Regions from separate parts of the Sporosarcina sp. Y838 genome, predicted to be linked through region 1. Evidence: predicted binding sites of a transcription regulator. Region 1 holds the regulator's gene; the other holds the start of a gene.
What was found. Region 1 encodes NrdR, which represses ribonucleotide reductase genes. Its sites were predicted from a motif close to AACACNATATATNGTGTT; they were not measured.

Region 1 (6,072 bases):
GCGAGAGAGTAACAATTTGGGTTCGAAGCCTTTCATGATATTGACACACCCCTCAAGATCGGGACACTTTCCACAACTGTGGGAAGCGGTGGCATATTCGTATAACTTGCCTAAGCTCCGCTCAACAACTTCACCATTAACTTCAGTGGAATGATCCGTTAAAAATTGTTGTACTCCTGGACTCTCCATCACTTCTTTTCGCAACTCATCATACCTTGCAGCAAATGCCGGTGATTTCACAACCCGTTTCAGCGTATCGCCAATATGTTCCATTTCAGTTCACCATCCCGTCCCCTGTTACGCCTAATTCCTTAAGTAATTTACGACGTTCTTCATCAATAGCTGAAGAAGACTTAACAGGTACATCTGTTTTTGTTTTCTCTTCATCTTTTTTATAAAACCATTCCGGTACTTTTTCTTCACGTACAGATTTTCGTCTTGGCCATGATTTCTGTCCTGTATTCTGACCTTCATTTTTCCACTTCACATACTGATCATGCTCACTCCGTGAAATTTCCATTGCGGTTTTCACAGTTTCCACCTTTTTGCTCATCCAATGGGAAGCTATCCGCTCAGCATAACTGGTCGTTATTTTCCCATCATTACGGTAAAGTACGTATTGCAAGAGGACATTGACGACACCAACGGACAATCCATGAGTATTGATTAGTTTTTCGGCAAGCTTCACATCTACCGATACCGGCTCTTTTCCTATAAAATCACGCAGCATTTCAATTGGTGCCGTATTTTCAAGATAATGTACCAATTCTTCTTCTTGCGACAATACTCCTGTTTCAGGCTTAGGTGGTTCTTTCGCATACACTTTATGTAAGACTGGTGCTTCTTTTGAAACGTTCATTTTATAAAATTCAGCAGCTGATTTACGTAATCTGTCCTCTGGCAACATAAGATCTTCATCAAGTGCCATCATAATAACTTTTTGCATATCTAATGGCGTCAGCGAATAAAGGAATGCGAGTTTTGCAATTGATTCCTTTGAAACAGAAGATAATGAAGCTTTAGGGACCATTTGTTCAGATAACCCCGAACGAAGCAGGTCGAAATCAAAGTCGGAATGCAAGAATGGAACACCTTCCGATTCATTCCGTCCGATAAACTGCTGGTCCTCGCCCACATCCAAGCTATGACCCTGTTGTACGGGTGTATACACATCCAAAAATGTACGTGAAACATCTTCAAATCCGAATTCATTAACACTTTCTATCGCAAAACGACTACGTAGATTTCGGTATGCCTGTTCCCCAATTTTGCTAAACAAGAATGTCGACAATAATGGATCTAGAAAAAAAGCTTTGGCATCCAGTGGAGGAAGCAGTTCGTAAACAAATAATCTTGCATCCCCATCTTTCTTCTTGTACGTACGCAGCAAACCAATTGCTTCAAGAGAAATCCTGGCCTCGAAAACAGGTCCTAGCGGCATCGTCAAAATGTTCATTAGATGGTAATGATTATATTCACGATCATCCTCCCGCTCCGCATCCGCCCACAATGTCATAAACAGACTCATTGCTCCAGGACCAATCAGTGGCTGATAAAATAAGGTGAGGAGTTGGCGATCATAATCCGAAAATGGCTGCGTTAACCGAATCTTGTATGCATCAACTGGTTGTAGCTCTTTATAAAGTGGTGCCATTGCAACTCTACTTCCTATCTAAATGGGATACGTTATTTTTTAGTTCGCTTTTGTAAGTTTTGCAATTCTTCTATGAAAACCGTGATGTCTTTATATTGGCGATAGACCGAAGCAAATCTGACATATGCGACTTCATCAACTTCAGAAAGTCGTTCCATAACCATTTCTCCTACATCATCGGAATTAATCTCTACGACACCTGCACTTCTCAATTCTTTTTCAATCGAAGTAACAATGTTTTTCAAGTCTTCAAGTTGGACCGGACGTTTTTCACAAGCACGGATTAGTCCTCTGAGTACTTTTTCCCCACTAAATTCTTCACGTGACTCATCCTTTTTCACGACAATCAGTGGTGTTTCCTCAACTTTTTCAAATGTCGTGAATCGGAACGCGCATTGTTCACATTCCCTGCGACGTCGGATAGATTTATTCTCCTCGGCAGGTCTGGAATCGACGACCCGGGTGCCATTGTATTGGCAAGCTGGACATTTCATAAGTTGGTTCCTCCGATTTTTCTTAGATAATAACTTAATTATAACAGAACATGTCCCAAAAAATCAGAATGGAGGGGAAATATCATTGGACAAACCAAAAAAGCGTCCTCCTAATCATATTATATTGATTAGGAGGACGCTTGCTATTTATGATTAAACCAGCGCATCTTTTTTTAATGCAGCAGCTACTTTTTTCGTTAAATCAACAACACGAGCAGAGTAACCCCACTCATTATCATACCAGGCAAGCACTTTCACTTTACGATTAGCCATAACCATTGTTGAGAGGCCGTCAATGATAGCTGAGTCCGTTGTTGTATTGAAATCGATGGATACAAGTGGCTCTGTCGTAAGATGAAGGATACCTGCCATAGCCCCAGTTGACGCCTTTATAAACGCGTCATTAACCATTTCTACTGTAACATCTTGCTTTAAATCCACAACTAGGTCAACTAGTGAAACATTAGGCGTCGGTATCCGTAGAGACATCCCGTGAATTTTCCCTTCCAATTCAGGAAGTACAAGCGCTAATGCTTTTGCAGCCCCAGTTGACGTAGGAATGATAGATTGCCCACATGCACGTGCGCGACGAAGATCCTTGTGCGGATTATCCAAGTTTTTTTGATCGTTCGTGTATGCGTGTACAGTCGTCATTAACCCATTTTCGATGCCGAATGTATCGTTGAGTACTTTAGCTACAGGAGCTAAACAGTTTGTCGTGCAGCTAGCATTTGAAATGATATCATGTTTTTTAATATCGAATTTATCTTCGTTGACTCCCATTACAATTGTCACATCTTCATTTTTACCTGGAGCAGAGATAATGACTTTTTTTGCTCCAGCTTCAAGGTGAAGTGCAGCTTTGTCTCGGGAATTGAATTTACCAGTCGCTTCGATGACAATATCAATACCGAGTTCCCTCCAAGGCAAGTTAAGCGGATCGCGGTCAGAAACGATTTTCACTCGTTTTCCATTGACGACAATTGCATTTTCTTCTGCAATCACTTCACCATCAAATGTACCATGATTCGTATCGTATTTTATAAGATGAGCAAGTGTTTCTGATGGATACGTTGCATTTATCGCAACAATTTCCACATCTTCTTCTCTAATCATTTGACGGAAAACCATCCGTCCAATTCTTCCGAACCCGTTAATCGCAATAGAAGTAGTCATATATAGATCCTCCAATATGTATGTTATACAATACGTGTTTATTCGCTCATTAGTATAACACATATTAATTCAGAAAAAAGCATATTAACTATTTATTACGTTTTTCATCTATTCAGATAATGATTATGGTTGCGCATTCCAATCTAATAGTATCGCATCAAGCTGTCGCCCCGTGTGCTCTACTGTCTCATTATTGTGTAATACCGCATCTGCACCCAGTTCCTTTTCTTCCATTGAAAGCTGAGATTTGATTCGTGCATCCGCTTCTTCTTCCGATAACACATTACGCGCAATAAGCCTTTGTTTCTGGATTTCTGGAGTTACGGACACGACTATGATTCTATCCACAAAGGATTGTAGTTTACTTTCAAACAAAAGCGGGATATCCAGTATGACTGTATTTGAGCCTGCTAAGACCCAATGCTCTTTTTGTCTTAGCATCTCTTTTCTAATAGCAGGGTGCATGATTCCATTTAATATTCTGCGCTCTTCTTCATGTCCAAAAATACGCGCGCCCAGTTTTTCTCGATTTAGAGATCCATCCTCATGTACTACATCTTGTCCGAATACGCGGACAATCTCCATAAGGACCGGACTCCCCGGCTCCACTACCAGTCGTGCTATTTCATCCGCATCCACTATAGGGTAACCTTTTTTCTTCAGCATAGCGGAAACAGTGCTCTTTCCACTTGCAATACTGCCAGTTAATCCGATAATCATAGCTTAGAAGGCCTCCTATCAATCATTTCTGGCATTTTGGACAATAAACGGATGTCCTGCTAGCAATTTTCATACTCTTAGTAGCTGTGCCACAAACAGGGCAAACTTTCCTACCATACATTTTAAGCCGATCCTGCATTGTTCCTGCTTCACCATTAATATTACGGTAATCTGAAATGGAACTCCCGCCTGCATCGATACTTTCCTGTAAAATGGCTACGATTTCATCAAACAATTCGTTTTTCCGTCTTAAGCTTATCCGTTCCGCTGTTCTACCAGGATGAATGTGCATCTTAAACAGCGCTTCTGTTGCATAAATATTTCCACATCCTGATAACACTTGACCATCCATGATGACTTCTTTAATTGGTTTACAAGCATATTTCGGAGTTGAAGCACACTCAAGAAAGTGAAGGCGCGCTTCGGAAGCGAAAGGTTCAGGCGCCATTTTCAATAGAGGCGGATGATCCGCTTCACATCCGAGAAGCCGTAATTCTCCAAAACGACGAATGTCTGAATAGACAAGCAATCCTCCATCTACCAGTTTGAAGATAACGTGCACATGTTTGCGAAATTTCGCTTCCGTTATCTCTTCTACCGTGTTGACAGTGAACCAGGCTCCTGTCATACCCAGATGACTGACCAGGAGACAAGTGTTATTGTTTTTCGTTAAATGAAAATATATATATTTACTTCGACGCGTAACATCTAAAATGGTCATTCCAGCCATTTCTAAAATGAAATCTTCAGTTGTAATTCCCTTTATCACAGCTTCTTTACCTAGTTGTTTGGATTTAATGACCGTCTCTGAAATAATCACTTCTTGGATTGTCCTTCCTCTCGCAATAGGTGCAAGTGCCCGGACGACCCCTTCTACTTCTGGCAGTTCAGGCATTTTCTTACCTCACTTCGTTTCGTACCAGGATAATCCAAACGCCCAGTCCACTTTTAATGGTACGTCAAGTGCAATTGCGGATTCCATCACTTCAGGTACGATTTCTTTTAATTTTTCAATTTCATTTTCCGGTGCTTCAAAGATAAGTTCATCGTGCACTTGCAAGAGCATACGTGTCTGCATGCCTTCCACTTCAAGGCGTTTAGCCATTTCAATCATAGCTTTCTTAATGATATCTGCCGCACTTCCTTGAATTGGTGTATTCATGGCTGTTCGTTCTGCAAAACTTCTTAAATTGAAATTCGAACTTGTGATTTCCGGTAAATAACGCCTGCGGTTCATGAGCGTCGTCACATAGCCTTTTCTTTTCGCTTCTGCAACGATATCATTCATATACTGTTTGACACCTGGAAAACTACTGAGATAGGTATCAATAAATTTAGCAGCATCTTTTCTCGTAATGTCGAGGTTTTGTGAAAGTCCGTAATCACTAATACCATATACAATCCCAAAGTTGACGGCTTTGGCTGCCCGACGCATATCTGAAGTCACGAGGTCTTTTTCAACGCCGAATACATCCATTGCTGTTTTTGTATGAATATCTGCACCTTCGTGAAAAGCTTCAATCATTTTTTCATCCTGCGACATATGTGCGAGTACACGAAGTTCAATTTGGGAATAGTCGGCAGCAAATAAGTACCAGCCCGGTTCAGATGGAACGAACGCAGCACGTATTTTCCTTCCTTCCTCAAGTCGTACAGGAATGTTTTGCAAATTGGGATTGATGGAACTTAGACGTCCTGTTGTTGTGAGTGCTTGTTGGAATCGGGTATGAATTTTTCCATCTTCATGAATCTCTTTCAATAACCCTTCAATATACGTTGAATTCAATTTACCAAGTTGACGGTAATTTAAAATATGGCTGATTATCTCATGTTCACTTTCGAGTTTCTCGAGCACATCAGCTGCTGTTGAATAGCCAGTCTTCGTCTTTTTAATCGGCGTAAGCCCAATTTTTTCGAAGAGAATGACGCCTAGCTGTTTAGGTGAATTAATATTAAATTTCTCTCCTGCAATTTCATAAATATTTGTTTCAAGTGTAGCAAGTTTCGCCGATAACTCAGTTCCTATAG
Region 2 (6,072 bases), on a different contig from region 1:
GATTACGATAAGAGCAACGGCCCCTAGGATATAATAGTTCAAAACAAATTTCCCCTTTCTCTCTACCTTATCATTATAAAGATTGAGTGGCACTTGTTCAATGGGAATGATAAAATGAAATTCGTTGTGGAGGGAGAATTCGAATGAAAAAAAAGGTTTGGCACTTCATTAATTCAGGAAAATGTCGTGCTTCGTTCAATATGGCTTTGGATGAGGCACTGCTAGAATGGCATAGCAAAGGGGAAATCGGCCCAGTACTTCGATTTTATGAATGGGAACCCGCTACGTTATCAATTGGTTACTTTCAAAATGTCGAAAGAGAAATAGATATGGGTGAAGTGAAAAAAAATGGACTTGGATTCGTTCGACGTCCAACGGGGGGCAGAGGTGTCCTTCATGAGCACGAACTTACATACAGCGTTATTGTTAGTGAAAGTTATCCCGAAATGCCTGAAACGGTAACAGAAGCGTATCGTGTTATCTCGGGCGGTTTGCTTGAAGGGTTCCGTAACTTAGGCTTGGATGCATCATTTTCAGTTCCTAAAACTGAACAACAGAACAATGATTTAAAGAAACCGAGAAGTGCAGTCTGCTTTGACACACCAAGTTGGTATGAACTTGTTGTTGAGGGGAAGAAAGTTGCTGGAAGCGCGCAGACAAGACAGAAAGGTGTCATTTTACAGCACGGTGCGATACTTTTAAGTCTTGATGTGGACAAACTGGTTTCTCTCTTTAACTTTAAAACGGAAGAACACCGCGAACAAATGCGTATGAGTTTGCCAGAAAAAGCGGTAGCTATAGATAAACTGATAAACCGCTCTGTTTCAATTGAGGAATGTACAGATGCATTTTCAAAAGGTTTCGAATCAGCGCTTGATATGGAACTTGTACCATTAGAATTAACAGAACAGCAAATCGAATTCGTAATGGAAATTGAGCGGGAAAAATATGCGAATGATGACTGGACATATAGAAAATAACATCTGTAACTTTGGTGCTATTTATCGAGAATTAAGCGTTCCGAAATGCGTAAATTAAGCATTTGGAGTTTAATGTAAAAATTATTTTATTGAAGCAGGTTTCAATATGTAGTATATTAGGTATTATAATTAACACAACATGTAGTGTTCTACGTGAAAATACATGTTTTGTTTTATGAATATATCCCATAAGGAGGGATGCGTTAATGGTCATTGTTTCAAAACACCAGGAACCTATCTTGGACAAGGCACAGCTGAATGCGGATATCTCTAAATTCCCGCAAGTGCATCCAATTTCAGATGATATGCATATTGAACATAAAGGGGTATCCCGGCTTGTCATGATTGACAGATATTCGTTTAAGGATACGGAAAAGGAAACACTCAAAGTTGGTGATTTCGTCGTCCTAACGGTTAAGGAAGATCCGAAATTCCCGGCACGTGGACTTGGCTTTATCACTGCAATTGATAAAAAAAGTGGAAAAGCAGATATATGGATTGAAAAAGATTTTCGTTCAGCGATCGACAATCCAGTTGAGCAGGAAAAAGGTATCATTACAAGACCGATAGAAGTTCTAGAAAAGCCACTTGAAGTTTTTTATGAGCAAATTGCCAAACGTAATGCGACAGGACTTGCCTCGGTTGAAACGACAGAAGCAAGACGAAAAGAATCGTTCGATCAGTTCTACAATCAATTGTCGAAATTGAATTTCATTCCTGCTGGACGAGTTCTATACGGAGCTGGTTCAGATACTGAAGTGACTTTCTTCAACTGTTATGTTATGCCTTTCGTGGCTGACTCTCGTGAAGGTATTTCTGATCACCGCAAACAAGTGATGGAGATCATGAGTCGCGGTGGTGGTGTTGGGACAAATGGATCCACACTACGACCACGTAACACACTTGCACGCGGCGTCAACGGTAAATCATCCGGGTCGGTTTCTTGGCTCGATGATATAGCTAAATTGACACATCTTGTCGAACAAGGTGGATCTAGACGTGGTGCACAGATGATCATGTTAGCAGATTGGCATCCGGATATTTACGAATTTATCATCTCAAAAATGCAGAATCCTAGAATCCTCCGTTACCTTGTGGAAACTACCGAAGATGAATTGATAAAAAAGTTAGCAAATGAAAAACTGAAATTCAAACCGCTTACAGCTCAAGAAGAAGCGATGTACCAAGGGATAATGAACTATCGGACGATTCCTGGTATGGGTGGATTCAATGATGCAATCTTGAAAGATGCTGAAACGAAATTGCGTGATGGGGGAACCTATTCCGTACAAAATGCGGAATTCCTCACAGGTGCAAATATTTCCGTCACATTGACAGACGATTTCATGAAAGCAGTTGAACAGAACGCAGATTATGACCTGCGCTTCCCAGCTGTTGAAAAGTACTCTCCGGAAGAAATGGCTACATACAACGAAGAATGGCATAAAGTCGGCGATGTCCGTGAATGGGAGCGTCAAGGGTTTGCAGTTCGTGTATACCGAACAATCAAAGCACGTGCACTTTGGGATCTTATTAACATCTGTGCAACGTACGCCGCTGAACCCGGCATTTTCTTCATCGACAATGCCAACAATGAAACGAATGCCAAAGCTTACGGCCAGCAAGTTGTAGCAACGAACCCATGTGGTGAACAACCACTTGCACCTTACAGCGTTTGCAATTTAGCTGCTGTAAACCTTGCGGAAGTCGCAAATAAAGAGACAAAAACAGTAAACTTCGAAAAATTAAAAGAAATAGTTCGTATTGGTGTTCGAATGCAGGATAATGTTATCGATGCAACGCCATATTTCCTAGCAGAAAACAAAGTACAAGCACTCGGCGAACGTCGTGTTGGGCTCGGCGTCATGGGGCTTGCCGACCTGTTGATCTATTGCGAAAAAGAATACGGTTCTCTTGAAGGCAACGACCTTGTCGACAACGTATTTGAAACGATCGCAACATCTGCTTATCGTGAATCAATCGAACTTGCAAAGGAGAAGGGAAGCTTCCCATTCCTTATCGGTAAGACTGATGAGGAAACATTAGCCCTGCGCAATGCGTTCATCAATACAGGTTTTATGAAAAAAATGCCGGAAGATATTCGCGAGTCTATTTTGGAGCACGGTATTAGAAACTCCCATTTATTAACTGTTGCACCAACTGGATCTACTGGAACTATGGTTGGCGTTAGTACTGGATTGGAACCATATTTCTCCTTTTCTTATTACCGCAGCGGGCGTCTTGGTAAATTCATCGAGGTGAAAGCTGAAATAGTAGAAGAGTATTTGAAGAATAATCCAGCTACAGATCCGGAAAACTTACCGGAATGGTTTCTCTCTTCGATGGCTCTTGCGCCTGAAGCGCATGCAGATGTACAGTGCATTATCCAACGTTGGATTGACAGTTCAATTTCTAAAACGGTCAATGCGCCACGGGGGTATACTGTTAAACAAGTTGAAAGTGTTTATGAGCGTCTCTATAAGGGCGGAGCGAAAGGCGGGACTGTCTATGTGGATGGTAGCCGAGATGCGCAAGTCCTGACCTTAAAAGCTGAAGAGAATGAAATGGATTCCGACTATGTTGAAGAAGTAGTTGAACAGCGTAAAGTTGTTCTTGTCAATACAATACAAGATCTACGTTCGACAAACGTTACAATCGGATCTGAAGTCGGTGATACTTGTCCTGTATGTAGAACAGGTACAGTCGAAGAAATGGGCGGCTGTAATACATGTACGAACTGTAATGCCCAATTAAAATGCGGGTTATAAAGCAATATAAAAGCGGAAGCGGCCATAATCGGCAGCTTCCGCTTTTAAATAATTACAGGAACAGTCCCTGCTTCAAGTTCCATTGCATCAACACCATGCTCTTCTAGTTGCAATAATTTCTCAAACGATGCAATTGCAATTTCCACTTGCTTGTCATCAGGGTCTTTCGTTGTCAATAGTTGAAGCCACAAACCGGGATAGCCTAAATACTTCAAGATAGGAACATTGCGAAGCGAATTTGTTATTTGCAGGACTTCAAAGGAAATGCAGAGAACGACTGGAATGAGTAGAATCCTATTTACAATGCGGAACCAAAAAGGATCGGCCGGTACAAGGAAATAAACAAACATACCAACAATTACCGTAAACAGCATAAAACTGCTACCGCAACGAAAATGGAGTCTAGATTGTGACTGAACATTTTCAACTGTCATGGGCAAATTATTTTCATATGTGTTGATAACTTTATGCTCTGCACCATGGTACTGGAATACCCTCTTAATGAGCGGTGTCATAGAAATAAGTGAAATATAGGTCAATAGCAAAATGAGCTTAAATAGACTTTCAAGCAAAATTTGTGCTGTTTTTCCTGGTGCAACAAATTGTAGTGCTTGTGCTAGAAAGACGGGGATCAGTGTAAAGAGGAACTTCCCAAATAGTAAAGATAATACTCCGACAGCTGCGACACCAAGAACCATTGCCAATTTGGAGGTTTCTTCTTTTGGTGGAAGAATTTCTTCGCCGGGCATAATATCATAGCGGTCACTGGAAAATGTTAAATGCCGTGACCCGATTCCAGCAGATTCAATTAATGCAACAAATCCACGAATAAATGGGATTTTCTTCATTTTTATCAGAGTATTACTCTTTTCCTTTGGAAGGTGGAAATAATCAATTGCATCGTCCTTTCGCCTAATTGCCGAGATGGTATGATTTTTTCCGGCAAACATAACACCTTCAACTAGTGCTTGACCCCCGTAAGTAGGAGGCTGTTGTTCTTTTTTCATATATTTAGCCCCTCTTTCTTTTAATTCAACAAATACTATTAACTCATTATACTAAAAAATAAAGTTACACTCCATAATGATGTTTAAAAAGTTCTAAACCTCCCGACACTTTGTATAGGAGGGATATCTATGATGAATATTACTTTGTTATGGACTGCACTAATCGGGGCCTTAATCACAACGATAGCTCTAAAGTTCCTGCAATTATTCAATTTCATTAATTGGTCACCTATCGGCTGGGCAAAAAAATGGCAGATTTTCGAATCAGCTCATTATTCAATAAAATGGATTTTGCTTTTCATGGCTCTTACATTGTTATTTGCCATTCTGTATTTCGTCGTGTCATTCACAACATCAATTCCCCCGTCTATAACCGCGTTAATTCTAGGGTTTATTGTTGTTTTTGCGGTTGAATGGACAATTGGTTCACCGCAAAGTCCTGTAGCTGCAATAAAATCGATATCTATACCTTACCTAGCGTTAATGGCCATAGTGTTCAGATTTATCACAGGAACGGCTGTATTTATGAAGAAATTTTCAGATGAAAGTGTGAAATGAGTTGCTACAAAAGAACGATATGCTAAAATGGGAAAGATAACGGTGAAGGGAATGGTGTGGCAGTGAAGTTACTTATTCTAAACGGACCCAATCTAAACAGGCTTGGTAGTAGGGAGCCAGGTATTTACGGTGCTGAAACATTAGCAGATGTTGAAAGTAAACTAGACAAGGCTGCGTCGCTCCATGATGTTGAACTATCATTCTTCCAATCGAACTGGGAGGGTGCACTAGTCGATAAGATCCACGAAGCTGGTGACACCAGTCTTGATGGCATTATTTTTAATCCTGGAGCGTTTACACACTATAGCATTGCTCTACGTGATGCAATCGCATCTGTCGATGTGCCTGTCATTGAGATCCATATATCAAACATACATAGCCGAGAGCCGTTTAGAGAGAAGTCTGTCATTGCACCGGTCTGTATCGGTCAGTTAACTGGATTTGGCACTGACGGATATCAACTGGCCTTTCAAGCATTTCTTCTCCGGAGAAAAGGGGTATGAAACTGTGAAATTGACAAAAATACGGGAACTGTTAATCGAACATGGCATTGATGCACTGCTAATTACAAACGAATTCAACCGTCGTTATATGACAGGATTCACAGGTACCGCTGGGCTTGCGCTAATCTCGGCTGATGATGCAGTATTCATCACAGATTTTCGTTATACGGAACAGGCGGAAAAAGAGATTCAAGGTTTCCGTATCGTCCAGCATACGGCAACAATCATAGAAGAAGTAGCAATTCAGGCGAAAAAA

Region 2: a site for NrdR is predicted at 1,112-1,129, ahead of AC1TO4_RS11980 (vitamin B12-dependent ribonucleotide reductase). Genes of this name have one in related genera too.

The regions. Positions count from the first base shown of each region.
Region 1 covers NZ_JBXCJD010000005.1:97,829-103,900, forward strand. The annotation lists gene dnaI (primosomal protein DnaI) at 1-273, opposite strand, end outside; gene AC1TO4_RS08785 (replication initiation and membrane attachment family protein) at 275-1,654, opposite strand; gene nrdR (transcriptional regulator NrdR) at 1,687-2,148, opposite strand; gene AC1TO4_RS08795 (glyceraldehyde-3-phosphate dehydrogenase) at 2,302-3,324, opposite strand; gene coaE (dephospho-CoA kinase) at 3,448-4,044, opposite strand; gene mutM (bifunctional DNA-formamidopyrimidine glycosylase/DNA-(apurinic or apyrimidinic site) lyase) at 4,067-4,939, opposite strand; gene polA (DNA polymerase I) at 4,949-6,072, opposite strand, start outside.
Region 2 covers NZ_JBXCJD010000007.1:115,971-122,042, forward strand. The annotation lists gene AC1TO4_RS11975 (lipoate--protein ligase family protein) at 144-980, shown strand; gene AC1TO4_RS11980 (vitamin B12-dependent ribonucleotide reductase) at 1,187-3,748, shown strand; gene AC1TO4_RS11985 (DUF1385 domain-containing protein) at 3,793-4,755, opposite strand; gene AC1TO4_RS11990 (hypothetical protein) at 4,885-5,313, shown strand; gene aroQ (type II 3-dehydroquinate dehydratase) at 5,376-5,816, shown strand; gene AC1TO4_RS12000 (M24 family metallopeptidase) at 5,821-6,072, shown strand, end outside.